Myxococcus xanthus: one gene and its partner. The protein of the gene in region 1 interacts with the protein of each later gene in a pairwise test. Links are inferred from orthologs where the notes say so. Each region holds a gene or a part of one and is shown on either strand. Other genes may lie near its edges.

What was found.
Region 2: the proteins of serC (region 1) and selB interact in binary tests that used the Escherichia coli proteins (3 or more experiments, as listed by UniProt). The link is inferred for Myxococcus xanthus from one-to-one orthologs.

Annotation. Positions count from the first base shown.
Region 1 is NZ_CP017174.1:6,246,168-6,258,535, reverse strand. Bases 4,712-7,613 are described here. They hold serC (3-phosphoserine/phosphohydroxythreonine transaminase), read left to right. Parts: upstream 4,712-5,569; coding sequence 5,570-6,658; downstream 6,659-7,613. Other genes in these bases: BHS09_RS25400 (GlsB/YeaQ/YmgE family stress response membrane protein), read left to right, coding at 7,432-7,613; BHS09_RS25405 (chalcone isomerase family protein), read left to right, coding at 6,700-7,257; BHS09_RS25415 (RNA polymerase sigma factor), read right to left, coding at 4,835-5,410; BHS09_RS25420 (hypothetical protein), read right to left, coding at 4,712-4,828. In the rest of the region: BHS09_RS25435 (hypothetical protein), read right to left, coding at 1-1,233; BHS09_RS25430 (carboxypeptidase-like regulatory domain-containing protein), read right to left, coding at 1,238-2,362; BHS09_RS25425 (caspase family protein), read right to left, coding at 2,362-4,005; more of BHS09_RS25420, read right to left, coding at 4,016-4,711; more of BHS09_RS25400, read left to right, coding at 7,614-7,680; BHS09_RS25395 (PA0069 family radical SAM protein), read right to left, coding at 7,703-8,740; BHS09_RS25390 (hypothetical protein), read right to left, coding at 8,862-9,257; BHS09_RS25385 (hypothetical protein), read right to left, coding at 10,289-10,753; BHS09_RS25380 (SDR family NAD(P)-dependent oxidoreductase), read left to right, coding at 10,832-10,987; BHS09_RS25375 (hypothetical protein), read left to right, coding at 11,046-12,368. UniProt on the Escherichia coli protein: Catalyzes the reversible conversion of 3-phosphohydroxypyruvate to phosphoserine and of 3-hydroxy-2-oxo-4-phosphonooxybutanoate to phosphohydroxythreonine. Is involved in both pyridoxine and serine biosynthesis.
Region 2 is NZ_CP017174.1:1,319,690-1,327,467, forward strand. The notes cover bases 770-3,695. They hold selB (selenocysteine-specific translation elongation factor), read left to right. Parts: upstream 770-1,237; coding sequence 1,238-3,154; downstream 3,155-3,695. Other genes in these bases: BHS09_RS05640 (phosphoribosyltransferase), read left to right, coding at 770-1,218; BHS09_RS05650 (ATP-binding protein), read left to right, coding at 3,151-3,695. Outside these bases: BHS09_RS05635 (Leu/Phe/Val dehydrogenase), read left to right, coding at 1-395; more of BHS09_RS05640, read left to right, coding at 526-769; more of BHS09_RS05650, read left to right, coding at 3,696-5,643; BHS09_RS05655 (sigma-54-dependent transcriptional regulator), read left to right, coding at 5,640-7,088; BHS09_RS05660 (GNAT family N-acetyltransferase), read left to right, coding at 7,590-7,778. UniProt on the Escherichia coli protein: Translation factor necessary for the incorporation of selenocysteine into proteins. It probably replaces EF-Tu for the insertion of selenocysteine directed by the UGA codon. SelB binds GTP and GDP.

The DNA of each region.
Region 1 (12,368 bases):
CCGTTCCACACAGCCGCGCAGCTCGGTGTCCTCGGGGTCCACGGCGCACGCCGACAACACCTGCGCACCGGCCACGGACAGCACTGCGCTCACGGCTTCACCCGTGCCCAGGGGCGTGGGCTCGGCGCTGGTGGTCCAGGTGGGCTCCACCGGTTGCTCCGTCTCCGGGTCCACGCAGCGGGCCCGCAGCCGGCTGGGGACGCCTACGAGCAGGCGTGGATTCTCGGTCGTGGGGAGCTCCAGCTCGCACCGTGGCGGAAGGTTGGTGACCAGCCGCACCTGCACGCTGTCCGAGGCGGTGTTGCCGCGCCCATCCACCACCCGCGCCATCACCGTGTAGACGCCGGGCGCGGTGAAGGCGTGTGTCAGGGCTGGGCCTCGGCCCAGCGGACGCCCAGTGGGCGCCAGGCGCCACTCCACCACGCCGTCCAGGTTGCCCGCGCCGCCCTCGGCGTGGAAGTCCTGGGCGGTGGCCGCGAAGCGGACGGAGGCGCCGTGGGGTGGGGCCTCGCCTTGCTTCACGAAGATTTCCGCGGGCTCGGGCCGGAGGATGCGCACGCTGGGAGCGCGCGTGGCGCGGACGGTGACGCGCACTGCGGCGGTGGCGGAGACACCCGTGGCGGAGTCCACCGCCGTGCAGCGGAGGCTGTCCTCGCCGGCCACGGACAGGGTTGCCCGCACCACGTCGCCGGCAGGCAGCGGCCCGGACAGGGCGGACGTCCACTGCACCGCGCGCCCCTGGAGCCGCGCGCCACGCTCCGTCATCGCCACGCACTCCAGGCCCAACACCTCGCCGAGGTTGAAGGTGCTGCCCGGGGCGGGGCGCAGCACGGTGGCCACGGGAGCGCCCCGCGCGAGGACGTTCAAGTGGAGTGACGCGCTCGCGGCCAGTCCACCGGCGTCCACCACCGAGGCGGTCAGCCGCTGCTCTCCCGGTTCGCTGAAGGCGAGGGTGGCGCGTGCGCCGCGGGCCAGTTGCCCTTCGACGGAGGACACCCACAGCACGTTGGCGCCCAGCGCGGCGCCGTCCTCCGCATCCTCGACGGAGGCCACGAACTCCACGGCCTGGCCCACTCGCAGCGGGGTGATGTCCAGGGTGGGGCTGACTTCGAGCCGGGGAGGGGTGTTGTGAACCGTCGAAGGATGGCGGGGGGCCGGCTCACAACCCCACGTCGTGACGGTGTACAGGGTGACCAGGATGAGGCGGAGCCGCGGGGTGCCTTGGCTCGCCACGGTGTTACGTCCCGACCTGGCAGACGCGGCCCGCCGATGAAGTCACGCACCACCGGGTGTCCGGGCAGTCACGGTCCGTTGCGCAGGGCACCGTGCAGGCCCCGCTGACACAGCGCCCGCCGGGCAGTCCCAGCTCGTGGCAGTTCGCGTCGTCGGTGCAGGGCGCGTCCATCCGCCGCAGGGCATGGCAGCCCGCGAAGTTCGCGGCATCTGGCAAGCACCGCCCGGACTGGCAGGTGAAGCCCGGCGCGCACCGCGCCGAGTAATCGTCGACCGACAAGGCCTGGGCCGTGGGGGGGGCGTCATCGTCGTCGCCACACCGGGCGACGCACGCGGCGCTTCCTTCGGGCAGCACCTCGCAGTGCGTCCCAGCGGCGCATTGCCAGTCGCCCGTGCAGGGCGCGCACAGGGGACCGGGGCCCTCGCAGCGATTGCCCTTGCACGTCAGGCCCGCGCCGCATTGCGAGTTGCCGAAGCACTCCAGGCACTTCTTGTTCGGCGCGCACACCAGGCCTTCCTCGCAGCCAATCTCTTGGCAGCCCTGTTCGAGGAGCGACTCGTCCGCCTCCAGGTCGACCTTGAGCTCCTTCTTCTCGCCTGGGCCCGCGCAGTCCTCGACCTGGGTGGCCGGAAAGCCCAGGGCCGTCACCGTCACCGTGTAGCAGCCGTCCGGAAGGGGCCCCACGCGCAGCCGCCCCTTCGCGTCCAGCAGCAGCCGCTGGAAGGGCGTGCCCTTCACGGACACCTCCGCCGCGGACAGCCGGAAGCCGTTGGTCGTCTTCACGCGCAGGTCGAGGAAGCCCGCGGGCGTGGGCGCCACCGGTTGTACCTGGACGGACTGGCCTCCCAGCACCTGCACCTGGACGCGGGCGGCCTTTTCGGCCGTGGCGACGATGAAGAGCTCCGCCATCCCCGTGGGGATGTCCTCCAGGGTGAATCGCCCGTCCGCGTCGACATGGCTGCTCACGCCGGGCTGGTCCACCAGCGACACCATGGCCACCGAGGGGTCGCTCTCCGTGAGCTGCCCATGCACGGTGCCCACCCGGAAGGGGGCGTTCTCCAGGTTGCCGCAGCCCGCGGCGCAGCAGGCCAGGAGGGTGGCTACCGCGATGTGAAACGTCGAGCGCATCAGAAACGATATCCCGCGCCGGCCCAGCCACCCGTGAAACCCACGGCCTGCCCCTGCCCATCCACAACGACATACGTCAGCATGAACTGGGCCTGTGACATCAGCTCCAGCCGCTCACCCACCCGCCACACGATGCCGCCCACCACGCCGGGGCTGACGGTGAAGAACCGTTGCCCGTTGGCGGCAGCCTCTACGTCAAAGGACCGCCTGAGGTACAGGCCGGCCACACGCGGCCCCGCGAACAACGTCAGCCGCTCCCAGCGCCACAGGTAGGGAAGGGCCGCTCCGGCAGAGACGGTGGTGTAGCGGAAGGGCACCTCGCTGCCCGGCGTCAGCTGCAGGGCCCGGTTGCCAGTGCTGAAGGCCACGTCGAAGAGCAGTCCGAAATCCTGGAGCGGCTGGTCCTCCAGCCGCAGTGACAGGGCGACTTCGGGGGACATGGGCAGCAGCTCGGTGCGGCTGCGGGCGTCCGCGAAGCTGAAGATGCCGCCCAGCAGCGACAGCGAACGCCGCGGGAAGGCTTCCGCCAGCAGCCGCTCCAGGGGCAGACGGTCCCCCTGTCCCACCTCCACGTCACGGCGCATGAGGACGGCGTCGCCCTTGGTCAGCTCCACCGTCCGCTTGCCGGGTGTCACCGCCGCGCCGCCGGGCAGGTCCGTGCGCGCCTCGCCGTCCACCTTGAGCGTGAAGCCGTCCAGGCGCGGGTTGTAGGAGAACAGCTCGGGGCGGCCCGTCCGGGTGATGCTGCCGGAGAGCACCACGGGGTCCGCGCCCACTTCCAGGATTTCCGCCGACGGCCGCTGCCGCCCCTCGGTGAAGGCGAAGGTGCGGCGGCGTGCGTGGTCATGGGCCTCGGTGGCCGTGACGGCGCCGTCACCATTGCGGTCCGCCGCGCCGCTCAAGCCGTCGATGAGGAAGTGGGTGTAGATGTCGTTGCGCAGGCTCTCGTCCTCTCGCGCCGTCTCACCCCAGTCGCAGGCGGCGAACACCATGGACGCGCGCGACGACTCCTCCAGCGGCCGGGTGTAGAAGCCGGACTTGATGCCCTCCAGCTCCGCCTTCAATTCCTTGGGCAGCAACGACTTGCCGCTGCCGCTGTGGCAGGTGGCCAGCACCAGCATGCGGCGCCGGCTGGCCAGCCCGTCGAACTCCGCCTTCAGCGTGTCCATGCTCAGCGCCGTCTGGGGGATGTCCCGGTATGCCGCGTCGCGGGTGACTAGGTAGCGCCGCAGCTCGCCCTTCGCGTCGCGCGCCAGCGTGCCGTGCGCTGAGAAGTAGACGACCACCACGTCATCGGGGCGGTTCGCCTCCTTCTTGAGCTGCCGGAGCGCCGCGAGGATGGCCTTTCGCGTCGTCTCCTCGCGGCGGGTGAGCACACGCACCTGGTCGAACCCGCCGCGCGCGGGGTCCTTCAGCGCGGCGCCCAAATCACGGGCGTCCTTGCCGGTGTAGCGCAGCTCCTTCCAGCGCGGGTCGTCGAACGAGGCGATGCCCACCAGCAGGGCCATCCGGCGCGGCTTGTAGGCGCTGGACAGCGACGCTTCATCGAGCTTCAGCGGCACCAGTCCGCCCTTCTCCCCGGAGGAGGAGGGCGTCGCGCACGCGGCCAGACAGGCCAGCAGGATGGGAAGGAGTCGCCTCACGTGGAACCGTTCAGGGACGATTCTGGCTGCTTCGCACGCTCACGTCGAACCGGATGATGGCCAGTGAGCCCTGGAGTCCCGCGCCGCTTCTTCCCTCCAACATTTCACCGACCGCCGCGGCCTCGGGCGGCGAACCGGTGGAGCCCACCAGCCACAGCGTCACCGGGCCGGCCTCGCCCGCGAGGCTCACGCCCGCGAGCCCCTGCGGCCCCTGCAGGTCATGGGTGCCCGCGACCAGGGGGAATTGGCCCAGCAGCTCCGGCGCCTCGCCCCGCCGTTGCTCGAAGAGCAGAGCGGTGCCCGCCTCGGTGGCGTGGTAGCGCAGGAGCAGCACATCCGAATCCTTCACCGGGCTGCCCGGGTCCAGGCGCCGCAGTCCTCCCGCGCTGTCGCGTGCCACCACCGACAGCTCCAGGGCGATGCGCGCCAGGCGTCCCTTCTCACCCGTCCATTCCTCCGCCGAGCCTTCCTGGCCGGAGGGACCCGCCCCCCGCATGCGGGGCAGCAACACCACCGCCAGCAGGCACGCGGCAAGACCGCCGGCGATCATTCCCCAGCGCCCGGCCGCGGGCCGATGGGTTCGCAGCGCGCGCCGCACGCGCGCCAGACCCACTTCATCCAGGGGCGGAGCGGACGCGCCGGTTGGAGCGAGCCCCAGCAGCAGCGAGTCCGCCTGACCGTCGAGCAGGCCCGGGCCCGGGTGCGTGGCGAGGAACGCCTCGCAAGTCTCACACGGGTGCGCCAGGTGTCCGGCGAAGTACGCCACGGCCTCGGGCTCTCGGCGGGAAAGGGCGCTCAGTGCGCCATCGTCCAGGTGTTTCATGAACACTCACTCCCACCGGCCGGCGAGGACTCGCCGCAGCAGCTCGCGCTTGATTCGAGACCGGAACCGCTCCAGCCGCATCGTCACCGCGCTTTTTCCCACGCCCAGCTTCTCCGCAATCTCCCGCGCGGACAGCTCACCCTCCACGTAGAAGAGGTGCACCGTCCGTTTCTCCTCGCCCTCGGGCAGCTCCGCGATGAGCCGCCGCACCACCGCGATGTCACGCTCCAGTTGCAGCGCCTCGGGAATGTGGGGGACCGTCTCCGGTTCCGGGTCCGCCACGTCCTCCTCCAGCCGCCGGGTGCTGGACTTCCGCTCCAGCCGCGTCCGGGCCCGGTTTCGGGCAATGGACAGCAGCCATGACTCGAAGGCCCCGGGCTCCTTCAGCCGGGGGAGCGCCCGGAACGCCCGGACGAAGGTCTCCTGGATGACGTCCTCCACCTCGTCGGCGTCCAACTGGGCGAAGCCGCCCACCAGCCGCGTCACCAGGGGACGCGTGCGCCGGTAGAGCTCGCTGTAGGCAGACGCCTCCCCCTGCGATGCCCGCCGCACCCACTCCGTCAGTCCCTCCGACGCAGCCACCTGTCCTCCAGACCCTCGCAAAGACCCGCCGGCCACAGGGCCGGTGGACGCCACCGTCTCCATGGAAGCAGGCGGGCAACCTTTTTCTCGCTGGCACCCGGGGGGGCGCTGGGGGGAAGAATGTCTCCGCGGCCGTTCATTTCAAGAAGGGACACTGCCATGCGCGTCATCAACTTCAACGCCGGCCCGGCCGGACTGCCACTGCCGGCCCTCGAGCGGGCTCGGGACGAACTGATCGACTTCCAGGGCTCCGGCATGTCGGTGATGGAGCACAGCCACCGGGGACGGGAATACGAGGGGGTCCACGACGAAGCCGTCTCCCTGTTGACCCGGCTGCTGGGGATTCCCGACACCCACCAGGTCCTGTTCCTCACCGGCGGCGCCTCCCAGCAGTTCGCCCAGGTGCCGATGAACTTCCTGCCGCCCGGCGCCAGCGCGGACTACCTCATGACGGGCGTGTGGAGCGAGAAGGCCTTCGACGAGGCGAAGTACTACGGCACGCCGCGCGTCGCGGTGAGCACGGCGCGGCCGGACAAGCGCTACACGCGGGTGCCCCGCCAGGATGAGCTGCGCCTCGACTCGAACGCGGCGTATGTCCACCTGACGAGCAACAACACCATCTTTGGCACCCAGTGGCACACCTTCCCGGACGTGGGGAACGTGCCGTTGGTGGCGGACATGAGCTCGGACTTCCTGTGGAAGGGCTTTGATGTCAGCCGCTTCGGCCTCATCTACGCGGGCGCGCAGAAGAACCTGGGGCCCTCCGGCGTGACGCTGGTGGTGGCTGACAAGGCGTTCATCGCGCGGGGCCGGACGGACATTCCGAAGATCTTCCGCTACACCACCCACGCGGAGAACAACTCGCTCTACAACACGCCGCCCACCCTGGCCGTCTACCTGGTGCGCAACGTCCTGGCCTGGGTGCAGTCGGTGGGGGGCCTCGCGCAGCTGGAGCAGTGGAACCGGGAAAAAGCGGCGTTGCTCTATGGGGCCGTGGACCGATACCCGGACTTCTACCGCGCGCCGGTGGAGCGCGAGTCCCGTTCAGTGATGAACGCTGTCTTCCAGTTGCCCTCGGATGCGTTGGATGCGGCCTTCGTCGCTGACGCGAAGCAGCAAGGAATGGTGGGCCTCAAGGGGCACCGGACGGCCGGAGGAATCCGCGTTTCAATGTACAACGCGGTGAGCGTGGAGAATGTGCGCACGCTGGCCGCCTTCATGGACCACTTCGTGAAGACACGCGGGTAGGCTGCGTCCAACCGCACGGATTACCCACACCCGGAGGATTCATGAAAGCCTCGCTGACCGCCGTCGTGCTGTCCCTGATGTTCGCCGTTCCGGCCTTCGCCAAGGAGGTTGCGGGGGTGAAGTACCCGGAGACCGCGTCCGTTGCCGGCAAGGAGCTGAAGCTCAACGGCGTGGGCCTGCGCAGCAAGCTGGTGTTCAAGGTCTATACGGCGGGGCTCTATCTGGAGACGCCGTCCAAGGATGGCGCCGCCATCATCAGCTCGGACCAGATCAAGCGTGTGCGCATGTACATGCTGAGGGATCTGGACAAGAAGACCATCGTCGATGCCATTGGCGACGGCTTCAAGAAGAACGCGGGCTCCAAGCTGCCGGAGCTCCAGCCCAAGCTGGACACCTTCAACGCGGCCATCCCGGACGTGAAGAAGGGTGACGAGCTCATCCTCACGTACATCCCCGGCCAGGGCACGCAGGTGTCCAGCAAGACGGGCAAGGAGATCTCCGTCGAGGGCAAGGACTTCTCCGACGCGCTCTTCTCCGTCTTCGTGGGCAAGAGCCCGGTGGATGGCAGCTTGCGCGACGGCATGCTCGGCAAGGACTGAGCGACACACGCGCGCGCCGCGGATGCCCCGTGTCTCCGAGCGAGGCACGGGGCGTCGTCGTTTCAGGGGCCGGATGCAATGCGTCCACGGCCCGTGCGTACATGAGGAGGGCGGTCGGCCGCTGCGCGAGGGCGGGAGGTCTGATAGCAACCGGAGGGCACGAAGGAGGTCGTCATGGGTATCTGTACGTGGTTGGTGCTGGGTGGCATCGCGGGCTGGCTGGCCAGCATCATCAAGGGCACCAACGCCCGCATGGGCATGTTCGCCAACATCGCCACCGGCATCGTCGGGGCCATGATTGGCGGCTGGGTTTTCAGTCTGATGGGCGGCACCGGGGTGACGGGCTTCAACCTCTGGTCACTGCTGGTGGCGACGGTGGGCTCCGTCATCCTCATCTCCATCGTCCAAGCCATCCGGAAATGACGCCCGCCGCCCGCGTGCGCGCTCAGAAGAGGCTGAGCTGCGGCGTGGGCGGCGGCTTGCGCTCCGGACGCCGGAAGGTGTCCGGGGCGTCCTCGGTGATGTACGAGGCGCGGATGCCCACCTTGCGCGCCGCGGTGTGGAAGAGGCGGTGGATGGTCTCCGCGTAGAGGCCGTCACCGCGCATCCGGTGCTTGAAGCGGCTGTCGTTGAGCTCCCCGCCGCGGGTTTCCCGGATGCGGTGGAGCACCCGTTCCGCGCGCAGGGGCAGCTTCGCGCGCAGCCGCTCCGCGAAGACGTCCTTCACCGGGCCGGGCAGCCGCACCAGGATGTGGTGCGCGCGGGTGGCGCCGGCTTCACGCGCCGCGGCCAGCACGCGGTGGATGTCCTCATCGTTGAGGCCCGGGATGATGGGGGCCACCGACACCGCCACGTCGATGCCCGCCTCGGTGAGCCGGCGGATGGTCAGCAGTCGGCGCATGGGAGAGGCGGCATAGGGCTCCATGGCCCGGGCCAGCTCCGCGTTGTGGAAGGGGAGGCTGATGCTGACCCACAGGCGCGCGTCCCGGGCCAGCCTTTGGAGGACGTCCAAGTCCCGTTCGACGAGCACGCCCTTGGTGATGATGCCCACCGGGTTGCGGTACTCGGCGCAGACCTCCAGGCAGCCTCGCGTCAGCCGCAAGGAGGCCTCCAGCGGCTGGTAGCAGTCGGTGACGCCGCTGAAGACGACGGTTTCACCCTTCCAGGAGGGTTTCTCGAAGGCCTCGCGGAGCAGCTCCGGCGCCCGGGGCTTCACCACCAGCTTCGTCTCGAAGTCGGTGCCCGCGCCCATGTCCAGGTACTGGTGCGTGGGCCGCGCGTAGCAGTACGCGCAGGCGTGGAGGCAGCCCCGGTACGGGTTGACGCTCCAGCTGAAGCCCACGTCCGGGCTGTCGTTGTGCGACAGCACCTGCCGGCTGTGGTCCTCGAAGACCTCCAGCTTGGACGGCGGGATTTCGTCCAGGTACTCCACCGCGGTGCTCGCCCAGGGGTTGGGCGGATTGTCGATGGGACGCGCCTTCATGTGCCCACCGTGGGCCTGAAAGCACGTTCAGTCAAGGGGCGAGCGACAACGAAAAAGGGGAACCCCCTGCAGAGAGTTCCCCCAGTGCATCATCCGGATGGTGGGCAGCTGAAACAGCGCGCTACCAGGTCCAGACGTAGAGCTTGTGGGTGCCGACGGTGCCGCTCGTGTTGCTCACGTAGAGCCGCGCCCCGGGCCACGCGCAGTTGAGGTTCAGGTTGCTGTGCGTCTGGCCGACACCCACGGTACCGGAGATGTTGTTGCTCCCGCAGTACGCGTAATACGACGTGGGGGCGGTACCGACGTTCTGGATGGAGAACGGCGTCACGCCGAACAGCCAGGTCGAGAAATCGCGCGTCTGACCAGCGTCAATCCACGCGGACTCCATGGCCTGCTCCACATCGCTCAGCTCAGGCTGCTGCATGGCCTGCTCGTCCTCCGGCGTGTACTCCCCACCGCAGCCAACGGCAGCTAGAGACAGCAGACCCACAACTCCCAACGTATTGAGCTTCTTCATGACTTCCCCCTCATTGCGAGTTGTCTCCGAATTGGAGACACGCGGTGTGTATGGGGGTTTTCACTTAGTGTAAATGGTGTGTTTCTGACACCCGGTGGGTTGAAACGGATTGCGTCGCTGGATGACGCATTGCGGTGTCTGTGTCATCGACGGAACGACCCGGCCCTATCAGGTGAAAGGGCCGGGCGCTGGGAGCCCACGGAGACGAAGGCTAACGACAGACGGAGTAGAAGTCCGTCACGGCAGAACGCCGTCTGCCGTCCGGAGATGTGTGCCGTCTCGTAACAACTACAGGACTTGACGCCGGCCAACCGCGTGAGGCTCGCGTCTGAATAGAAGTCAATCCAGTACGAATCGTTGCCTCAGAAGGGCAGCGCATCCTCGCCCATGCTCGCATCTGCTCCACCAGCCTACCAGAAGCAGTCCAGCGGACAGGACTCCACCCACGATGTCCTTGGCCTGAATGTACGCCTGCTTGACCGGGGGGCCTCATCTTCCCGGCTGGGGAATCCTAGCATCAAGCGCATGCGGGCCGCGTTGTGATTCCCTACCGCATGGGGCAGCGCCGGATCTCCTAGCTCCTCCTTGTCACGTATGTTGAGCGGCGACTTGGCATCAATCAGCAGCCGTGCTGTTTCAATCGAATCGTTGAACATGGCGACTGCCAGTGACGTGAGGCCGAGAACGTCAAACTGCGAAAGGGCTGCGTGTCCATCTTTCTTGAGTAGAGTTCTCGATGCTCCCGCTTCTTGTCGCGCGATGAATCGATGTTCCAGAACCCGTCCTGGAGTTCTCATTTGCAAGGAGCGCTCCTTGGGAGAGTAGATATTTGACGAGTTTCGTTGATGTTTGAACTCCTGCTCCGACTGCGACGGACTCCGTTAGGGGTTTTTCACCGTATTCGTCGGCTGCATTCACATCTGCTCCGTCGCGAACTGCCTCGCTTGCTTCCTGGAGAGAGTTCCATGTGGACCGCCTCATTGTGGGTGCTGAATGGCACTTCAAAGAATGCAGCGTCGCGCCTGGAGAGGTCACGCCCGCAGATACGCGAGCATGGCGTCCTTTCCACCCGTGGCCAGTACGTAGGGCGTGCCCGGTGCGATGAGGCCCTTGCGTGCAGCGACACCGTTCACCGCATCCTGGGCATGGGTGAGCTGCATGCCGGCACCACCGCCGCCGAGGACGAGGGGCGCCCCCATCTTGAGGTCGAGCACCACTACCCGGCGTCGAGCGGGACGGGGCTCCGCCATGTCCACGACGACGAAGTCTCCGGCGAAGCGGCGCTGGTCACAGCGGAAGACCCACAGGTTCCGCTTGCGATTGAGCAGCTCTCGTACGAAGGGCTTCTCGTCGCTTTTCAGGGCATAGCGCTCTGAGAGGAGGGCGGCGGTGGAGAGTGGATAGCCTTCCTCCTTGGAGAGAAGCAGCGCCCACGGGTTCGCATGCCGGAGCAGCGGCAGTGAAACGGGAAGGACGATGGGCGGCTCGCGAGGCATCCGTGGGCGTGCTCGACGAGCGAGGTCGCTCGGGTCGGACAAGTATTTGAACACCTTGCTGCAAGGTGGGTCCAATCCATGAAGACGTTCGAGAACAAGGTCGTTCTGGTGACGGGTGGCAACCCGGGCATCGGTCGAGCGGCGGCGCTCGACTTCGCGCGAGAGGGCACCCGCGTCGTCGTCACCGGCCATTCGATGATTACGGATGGCGGCGTCAGCTCGCTCTTGCGCTGAGGGGTAGGGCGCCGGGCATCAAGCAGGTCTCATGGAACTGGGGCTATGCTGTCACATCATGATCTGCCAAGCCTGCGCTCGGCTCCGTGACGTGGCCTCGGGGGCCATGTGTCAGGAGTGTGGTGCCCCGCTCGTGCCCGCCACCGAGCCGAATCTCGACGCACTCGTCAGGGAGAGCCTGCGGCGTCACATCGAAGGCTGGCAGGCCAGCGCGCTCATCGATGTCGTCACCGCGGCCCGGCTCGCAGAGTCCCTCACGCATGGCGCGGATGGCCTTGACCCCGGAGCGCCGAAGGCCGAGGAGGGCGAGCAGGCACCCGCCCAGGACTTCTTCGAAGCGAAGGCGGTCCCTCCCGTGGACGCGGCGACCCGCGCGGAGGCCTGGGCGGATGGCGTCGCGACCTCGCTTCGCAACGGGGGAGAATGGCGGCTGTGGGGCTGGGGTGCGGCGCTCGCGCGCTCGTTGGACGAAGCCGCGAAGGCGGAGCGGGAGCAGAAGGCGCGCAAGCGTCGTGGGCTCCGGCCTGGCTCGGAGGCGGGAGAGGACGACCTGGGCGCGGCGCTGGATTCCGGGCAGACGTACTTCGACCGGGATGCGTCAGGCCCGCTCAGCGGAGGGCTCGAGGCCGTCGTGGCGCTCGATGCACGGCCGGAGAGCACTCCCCGGTTCCAGGAGTTCATCTGGTGGTTCCTCGGCGCGATGCTGGTGCTGGGCGGCTCGCTCATGGGCGTGCGCGAGGCCTGGCGCGCGCTTGGTGGCGTCCCGCGCCAGCTCCTCGTCACGGGCGCCCTGTGGGGGTACCACGCGGCCTTCATCGGGCTCGGTGTGTTCCTGTCCCGGCGCTCCATGCCGGTCGGCCGCGTGCTCGCGGGCATTGGCCTCGCGTTGCTCCCCGTCGCCTTCATCGCGCTGTCGTCACTGTTCGCCCTGTCATCTGGGCTCGGTGCCTCGGTGGCGCTTGGCGTCGCCGCGCTGGGCCTGGTGCCGCTGAGGGCGGCGGGACGGCTGCTGCATGGCACTTCCGCCGCGGCCCTGGGGTTGGCGCTCCTGCCTTCGCTGCTCGCGGGGCTTCCACTGATGGCGCTCGAGGACGCGCCCTGGCTGCGCACGCTCTGTGCCTCCGTGGGTGTCCTGGCCCTGGCCGCCACTGTATGGCGCGCACGGAAGGCGACGGAGGGAAACACGGCGCTCGTCAGCGCGAGCGCCGCGCTCTATGGCGCGCTGTGGCTCGCCGTCTTCTGTGTGGTGAGCGCACCGTCGGGCTTCGACGCCCTGGAGCCAGGTAGCGCTCTGTTCGCGGGCCTCACGCTGTGGGCCCAGGCCCTGGCCACCGTCATCGCCGTGGCCGCGACCACCGACGCCGCTCGCGAGGCCCATCCG
Region 2 (7,778 bases), 4.9 Mb from region 1 along the record:
AGTACGGCGCCACGGCGGTGGACGCCGACGCACTGCATCGAATGGAGGCGGACATCTACGCCCCCTGTGCGCTGGGCGGCGCCATCAACGACACCACCCTGTCGCTGCTGAACGTGAAGGCGGTGTGCGGCGCGGCCAACAACCAGCTGCTCACGTCGCGTCACGGCGAGCAGCTGGCCCGGCGCGGCATCCTCTACGTGCCCGACTACGCGGCCAATGCCGGCGGCCTCATCAACGTGGCCCAGGAGTGGGCGGGATATGACCGGGACAAGGCGTACTCCCGCGCCTCCCTCATCTTCGACACCATCGACACGGTGCTGGCCCGCGCGAAGGAATCCGGCCTGCGCCCCGAGCAGGTGGCGGACCGGATTGTCGAGGAGCGGCTGGCCGGCTGAGCGCTCACGCACGCAGTGCGTGTGTTGCCGCGAGACAAAGGCGACGTCTGGGGTGTGGCCGGATGTGGCCACCGTGCGGTCCTCGGAGTATGACGGGGCCGCACACACACCCCAGCCGGAGTTCAGCGCCGTGGCGACCAAGCGGCAGAGCAAGCCCACCGAGAAGGCCTCTTCGAAGAAGTCCCCCACGTCGAAGTCGTCGCGGACGCAGGCGGAGAAGCTCGTCTCCATTCCCGAAGACCTCGTGCTGGCGCCCCAGGTGGAGGCGCCGCGCCAGCCGACGGGGAAGGACCAGTCCCGGGGCCGCTCCGCGTCCAGCGGCGTGAAGGAGCTGACCTGGAAGGAGTTCGACCGCGCGGTCCAGCAACTGGCGGGTTCCATCCAGGAGACCTTTGAACCCCAGGTGGTCGTCGGCGTGGCCCACGGCGGCGTCTTCGTGGGCGGCGCGCTGGCGGGGGCGCTCGGTTGTCCGTTCTTCCCCGTGCGCATCAGTCGCCGCAGCAGGGACCGGGGCAGCTCCACGCCTCGCACCTCGAAAACGCCGCAGCTCGCTGGGGAGATGCCCGCGGAGCTGAAGGGCCGTCGCGTGTTGATTGTGGACGACGTGGCCTCCAGCGGTGACACGTTGGAGCTGGCCACCGCCCTGGCGCGCGAGGCGGGCGCGAAGAAGGTGGCCACCGCGTGCCTGATGACCAAGCCTGGTGGCTTCTCGCCGGACTACTCCGCGCTCTCCAGCGCCTCGCTCATGGTCTTCCCCTGGGACTACGAGCCTTCCACCGGCGACGCGCGCTTCGACGAGGACCCGGACAAGGCTGGCGCATGAGCCTTGGCGCGGTGACGCCATGATTGTCGGGACGGCGGGCCACATCGACCATGGCAAGACGTCCCTGGTGAAGGTGCTCACCGGCATCGACACCGACCGGCTCAAGGAAGAGAAGCGCCGCGGCATCACCCTGGAGCTGGGTTTCGCCCACCTGACGCTGGATGACGGCACCGTGGCCGGCGTGGTGGATGTTCCGGGCCACGAGCGCTTCGTGAAGGCCATGGCCGCCGGCGCCGGCGGCGTGGACATGGTGGTGCTGGTGGTGGCCGCGGACGAGGGCGTGATGCCCCAGACGCGCGAGCACCTGGACATCTGCCGGCTGCTGGGCGTGCGGGCCGGCGTCATCGCCCTCACCAAGTCGGACACGCTGGCGGAGCTGGGCCCGGAGTGGCGCGCGCTGGTGGAGGCCGACCTGGCCGCGCTCACCGTGGGGACCTTCCTGGAGTCGGTGCCCGTGGTGGCTTGCTCCGCCAGAACGGGGGAAGGGTTGGACGCGCTGCGCGCCGCGCTCACCCGGGCCGCGGAGGCGCTGCCCGAGCGGCCTTCGGAGGGGCCCGCCTTCCTGCCGGTGGATCGCGTGTTCACCATCAAGGGCTTTGGCACGGTGGTGACGGGCACGCTGCTGTCGGGAGCGCTGTCGGTGGATGACGCGGTATCGCTTCTGCCCGGACTGCCCGGTCCGCTGCGCGTGCGCGGGGTGCAGCGGCATGGCGACGCGGTGTCCGCCGTGGAGGCGGGACAGCGCGCGGCGGTGAACCTCACCGGCGTGGAGCCGGAGGCGTTGCACCGGGGCATGGTGCTGGTGCGCGCGGGCGAGCTGTCGGAGACGCGCATGCTCGACGTCGAGTTGACGCTGCTGCCCGCGGCTCCGTCCCCGTTGCCTCGTCGCTCGAAGCTGCTGCTGCACCTGGGCACCGCGCAGGTGGAGGCCACGGTGGCGCTGTTGGATGTGGAGCGACTGGAGCCCGGCGAGACGACGCTGGCGCAGCTGCGCCTGGGCACCTCCGTGGGTGCGTTGGTGGGCCAGCGCTTCATCCTGCGCGGCGCGCGAGCCCTTCCGGGACGAGGCGCCACGGTGGCGGGAGGCCGCATCCTGTCCATCTCCCCGCCGAAGCGGCGCAAAGGCGGCGCGTCGGCGGTGGTGCCCCTGCTGGAGGCGGACCCGGCGGGGCAGGTGGCCTGGCTGCTACGGCAGGCGGGCTATCGCGGGCTGACGCAGCCGGAGCTGTTCGGCCGCTCGGCGCTAGGGCCTCGGGTCCTCACGCGCGCGCTGGAGTTGTTGGGCGCGCGGGGCGGCGCGCTCCTCATCGACCGGGAGCGGCGGCTGTACCTCTCCGGCGATGTCTTCGAGGCGTTGCAGGGCCGCGCCCTGTCGCTGCTGGCCACCTTCCATGAGCGCGAGCCCCTGCGCGAAGGCCTGTCCCGCGAGGAGCTGCGGCGGCGGCTGTCCTCCGCGCTGGACGCGCGGGCGTTTCTGCGGGTGTTGCAGGTCCTGGTGGAAGGAGGCCGGGTGGAGTTGGAGCGGGACGTGGTGCGCCTCAAGGGGCGCGGCCGCACGTTGAGCCTGGGGGACACCGCCGCTCGGGCGCGGCTGGCGGCAGAGCTGTCCGCCGCGGCCCTGGCGCCTCCCTCGCTTCCCGAACTGGAGCAGAAGCTCCAGCTTCCCGCCTCCCGGCTGCGTGAGCTGTTGGGCGTCATGGTGGTGGAGGGGGCGGCGGTGCGCGTCTCGGAGGGCTTGTGGTTCGCGGCCGGGGCGCTGGCGTCCCTGCGCGAGCGCCTGGTTGCCCACCTGCGCGAGAAGAAGGAGATTACCACCCAGGATTTCAAGGAGATGGTGGGGCAAAGCCGCAAGTTCGTCATCCCCTTGTCCGAATACTTCGACCGGGAGAAGGTCACGCTCCGGGTAGGAGAGAAGCGGGTGCTGCGTCGCGGATGAGTACCAAGCGCTACAGCGAGGCGGAGCTTCGCGCCCTCATCGACACCTTCCGCAACCCCATGCTGGCGGTGGTGGATGGAGGGGTGCTCGTGGCCAATGACGCGTATGTCGCGTTGCTCGGCCTGCAACGCGCCCAGGTGGAGGGCCGCTCCGTCATGGACTTCATCCAGCCAGAGGACCGCAGCCGCGTGGTCGAGCGCTACTGGCGGGTGGAGGCCGGTGCGCCGCTCCATGAAGGCTCCCAGCTCTTCCAGGTCCCCTGCGCGGATGGCGTGGCGCGCGAGGTGGCCGTCACCGCGTCCCGCTTCGTGTTGGAGCGCGGGGGAGGGGGCCTGCTGCTCAACTGCGTGCCCATGGAGAACCGGCCGCCGGAGATGTCGGTGGCCGAGCGGCTGGTGGAGACGTCCGCGGGGCTGGTGTCCGCGCACTCGGAGAACGCCGTCCGCCGCGTCGCCTTGAAGGGACTGGAGGCCGCGGGCTTCCGGGCCCGGTTGCTGCGCTGGGAGGGCGAGGGCTTGCTGTCCCGGGACGGGGAGCCACTGCCGGAGGATGCGCGCCTGGGGCTGGAATCGCTCGCGGACGGGCGCCCCGTCTTCGGCGGCGCGGACCAGGCCGCTCCCAGCCACGTCTACCTGCCCGTGGGCGGCCCCCAGGCCGAGGTGCTGTGGGTGGAGGGCCAGTGGGTGGCGCCGCATCACGGCTCGGTGTTGATGCTCTTCGCCAAGGTGGTGGGCGCCGCGCTGGCGGACGCGCGCGTGCAGGCGGAGAGCGCGCGCAGTCGCTGGGAGATGGAAGCGGTGGCGCAGGTGGCGCGCTTCGTCGCGCAGCCGTCTCCACCCACGCAGGAGGACTTCCTGGAGCGCGTCGCGTCGCTGCTCCAGGCGGACGCCGCTGCGCTGCATCTCTCGACGCCTCCCGAAGTCACGCTGACGCTGTCCTCCCACGTGGGCTTTCAGGACACGGCGGACGCGCGCCGGCTCACAGGTGTTCTGTCGTGTGGCGCGGAGGGCGCGCTGTCCTCGTCCGCGGACGAGGCTCCACTGGCGGAGCAGTCCGGAGGGCGGTTGGGGGCGGGCGCGGCGGTGTGTCTGATTCGCGGCGGCGAGGTGTGCGGGATGCTCCAGGTGCTGCGCGCGCCGGGGAGGCCCTTCGACGAACGGGACCTGCGCCTGCTGGGCACGCTGTCTGAGTTGCTGGTGACGCTGCTGGAGCAGCGCCGGCTGCGGGCCGAGTCCTCGCGCCAGTTGGCCGAGACGCGCCTCTTGCTGGACCTGGCACGCACCACGTCCGGCGTGCTGGAGACGTCGAGCATCCTGGACGTGGCCGCCGACTTCCTCGTCCGCCTGCTGGACGTGTCCAACTGCTACATCCTGCTGTACGACGAGGGCGCCCGGCTGCTGCGCGGCGCCGCGGCCTCCATCGCGCACCGCGACTACTTCCGCACGGTGGTGCTGCCCCTCCATGGAGACGGCCTGGCGGCGCGCGTGGCGCGTGAGCGCAGGCCCATCGCGGTGGAGGACGTGTCCGCCGCGGACGGAGGCTTCAACCCGGAGCTCGCGCACCGCTTCGACGAGAAGGCACTGCTGGCGCTGCCGCTCACCTCGCGCGAGGAGCTCATCGGCGTGGTGGTGGTGGACGACACGCGGGGCCCGCGCGCCTTCGGTCCGGAGCTCATCGAGCTGGCGGAGGCCACGTGTGGCCAACTGGCGTTGTCCATCGCCAACGCGCGCCTGTACGAGTCACTGTGGGCCAGCTACGCGGAGCTGGCCGCCACGCGCGCGGAGATGGTGAAGCGCGAGCGGCTGGCCGCGCTGGGCGAGCTGTCCGCGATTGTCGCCCACGAGGTGCGCAACCCGCTGGGCGTCATCTTCAACGCGGTGGCCTCGCTGCGCCGGCTGTTGGTGCCGGGCGGCGACGCGGCCATGTTGCTGGACATCCTGGGGGAGGAGAGCGACCGGCTCAATCGCATCGTCGGCGACCTGCTGGACTACACGCGTCCCAGGGACCCGGTGCTCCAGCAGGAGGACCTGGGACGCGTGCTCCAGGATTCGCTGGAGGCCGCGCGGATGCAGGGCGGCGGCGCGGACCGCTCCATCCGCATCCAATCCGACGTGGAGCCCGGCCTGCCGCCGGTACCCATGGACCGTCGCCTCATCCGACAGGCGCTGGTCAACGTGGCGGTCAACGCCATCCAGTCCATGCCGCAGGGTGGACTCGTGCAGGTTCGCGCGCGCCGTGAAGCCCACGCGGGGCGCGAGCAGCTGCGCATCGACGTGGTGGACCAGGGCCCGGGCATCCCCGCCGAGCTGCTCCACCGCGTCTTCGAGCCGTTCTTCACCACCAAGGCCCAGGGCACCGGCCTGGGGCTGGCCGTCGTCAGGCGCATCCTCGAGGAGCACCGGGGCGAAATCGCCGTGGACAGCATCCCGGGGCGCGGTACCACCTTCACCTTCCGGCTGCCGTTCTCGCAGCCTCCGTCCTTCCCATGACCGACGCGAACACTCCGCCGACCCGAGGAAGGCTCCTCGTCGTGGACGACCAGCGCAACATGCGCGCCACCACCGCCCTGTTGCTGCGGGCGGAGAACTACACCGTCTTCGAGGCCGCCACCGGCGAGGAGGCCCTGGCCCAGCTCGCCAGCGGCAGCATCGACCTGCTGCTGACGGACCTGAAGATGGAGCCCATGGACGGGCTCACGCTCCTGCGGCGCGCGCTGGAGGTGGCACCCCGGCTCCAGGTCATCATGATGACGGCCTTCGGCTCCATCGAGAGCGCCGTGGAGGCCATGCGCCTGGGGGCCTACGACTACGTCACCAAGCCCTTCAAGGAGAGCGAGCTGCGCTACCGCGTGGAGCGCGCCCTGGAGCGCGCGCGCCTGCTGCGCGACGTGGACAACCTCACCACCGACTTCAACCAGCGCCACGGCTTGTCCGCCCTGGTGGGGCGCAGCTCCGCCATGCGCGAGCTCACCACGCGGCTGATGCGCGTGGCGCAGAGCGACGCCACCGTCCTCATCCAGGGCGAGAGCGGCACGGGCAAGGAGCTGGTGGCGCGCGCGCTCCATGCGCACAGCCGCCGCAAGGCCCGCTCCTTCGTGCCCGTCAACTGCGCGGCCATCAGCGAGTCATTGCTGGAGAGTGAGCTGTTCGGCCACGCCAAGGGCGCCTTCACCGGCGCGGTGAAGTCCCGCCGGGGCCTCTTCGAGGAGGCGGACGGCGGCACGCTCTTCATCGACGAGGTGACGGAGACCAGCCCCACCTTCCAGTCCAAGCTGCTGCGCGCGCTGCAAGAGGGAGAGGTCCGCCGCGTCGGTGAGTCCACCGCGCTGCGCGTGGATGTGCGCATCGTCGCCGCCACCAACCGGGACATCGAGCTGGAGGTGCGCGACAAGCGCTTCCGGCAGGACCTCTACTACCGCCTCAACGTGGTGGCCCTCCGCGTGCCGCCATTGCGCGAGCGCCTGGAGGACGTGCCCGCGCTGGCGGAGCACTTCCTGGAGCGGGCCAATGCCCGCAGCCCCAACCCCAAGCGCCTGTCCGCCGCCGCCGTGGCACACCTGATGAGCTACGGCTTCCCCGGCAACGTGCGCGAGCTGGAGAACCTGGTGGAGCAGGCCGCAGCGCTCGCGGAGGGCGATGAGCTGCTGCCCGAGGACTTCCCCGTGCGGCAGGGCCGCATGACGCCGGCCCATGGCACCCCCAGCGTCGCCTTCCTGGACGGGCAGGGCGGGGCGCTCGGGCGCAACGCCAGCGCGGGGCCCACGCTGGCCCAGGTGGTGGAGGAGGCGGAGCGCCACGCCATCACCCAAGCCCTGGAGCGGCACGGGGTGGACCTGGCGCGCGTCGCCGATGAACTCGGCGTTTCCTCCACCACCCTCTGGCGGAAGATGAAGCGGCTCAACCTGCGTCCGCCCAGCGAACTGGCCCGGGAATAGCCCTGGAGTCGGGGGAAGGCTCACCCATGTAACTTTCCCGCGGCCATGGATTCAGATCCGAAATGGACGGGTTCATAGGTGAAAAAGGCAAGTGTCTGAATTTACTCGTCTTTTTCACTTCTGAAACTCCATTGCAGCCATGAAATGGAGCGGTGGGGCAGGGGGAGCGTCAGTTAGTTCTTCAAGTGCTTGAGAAAACTAGAGTTTCTCCCCGCGAGGCGGCTGGCACGGCGACTGCTAAAGGAACACGCGGGACACATCGAAGCGAGGCTGAAGGCGGTTCCCCCCCACCCCTTCAGCACTTCCGGTGAGTCACCTTGAGAAGACCCGCGGCCCGGCACCTCTTTGGGGTGTCGGGCCGCCTTCTTTTCCGCGTCTGTAAGCCGAGCCAGTTCGCGACGAAGGGAAGCGCAGGTGGGTTCAACTGAATCTCAGTGGGTGCTGCGTCCTGGCCGGCCGGAAGACCACGCTGTCTTCGCCCGGCTCTTTCTTGAACTTGGGGTGGATGATCCCCCTCCCTCCGAGCCCGTGTGGGCGGCGGAACTCGCCCGACTCTCCCTGGTTGCGGAGGGCCCCCAGGGCGTGGCGGCCTATTCCGTGATGAAGGCCCTGGGGGACTTCGGGTTCGTGTTGCAGTTGGTGGTGGCGCCGTCCGCCCGGGGGCAGGGCCTGGGGCGCCGGATGATGTCG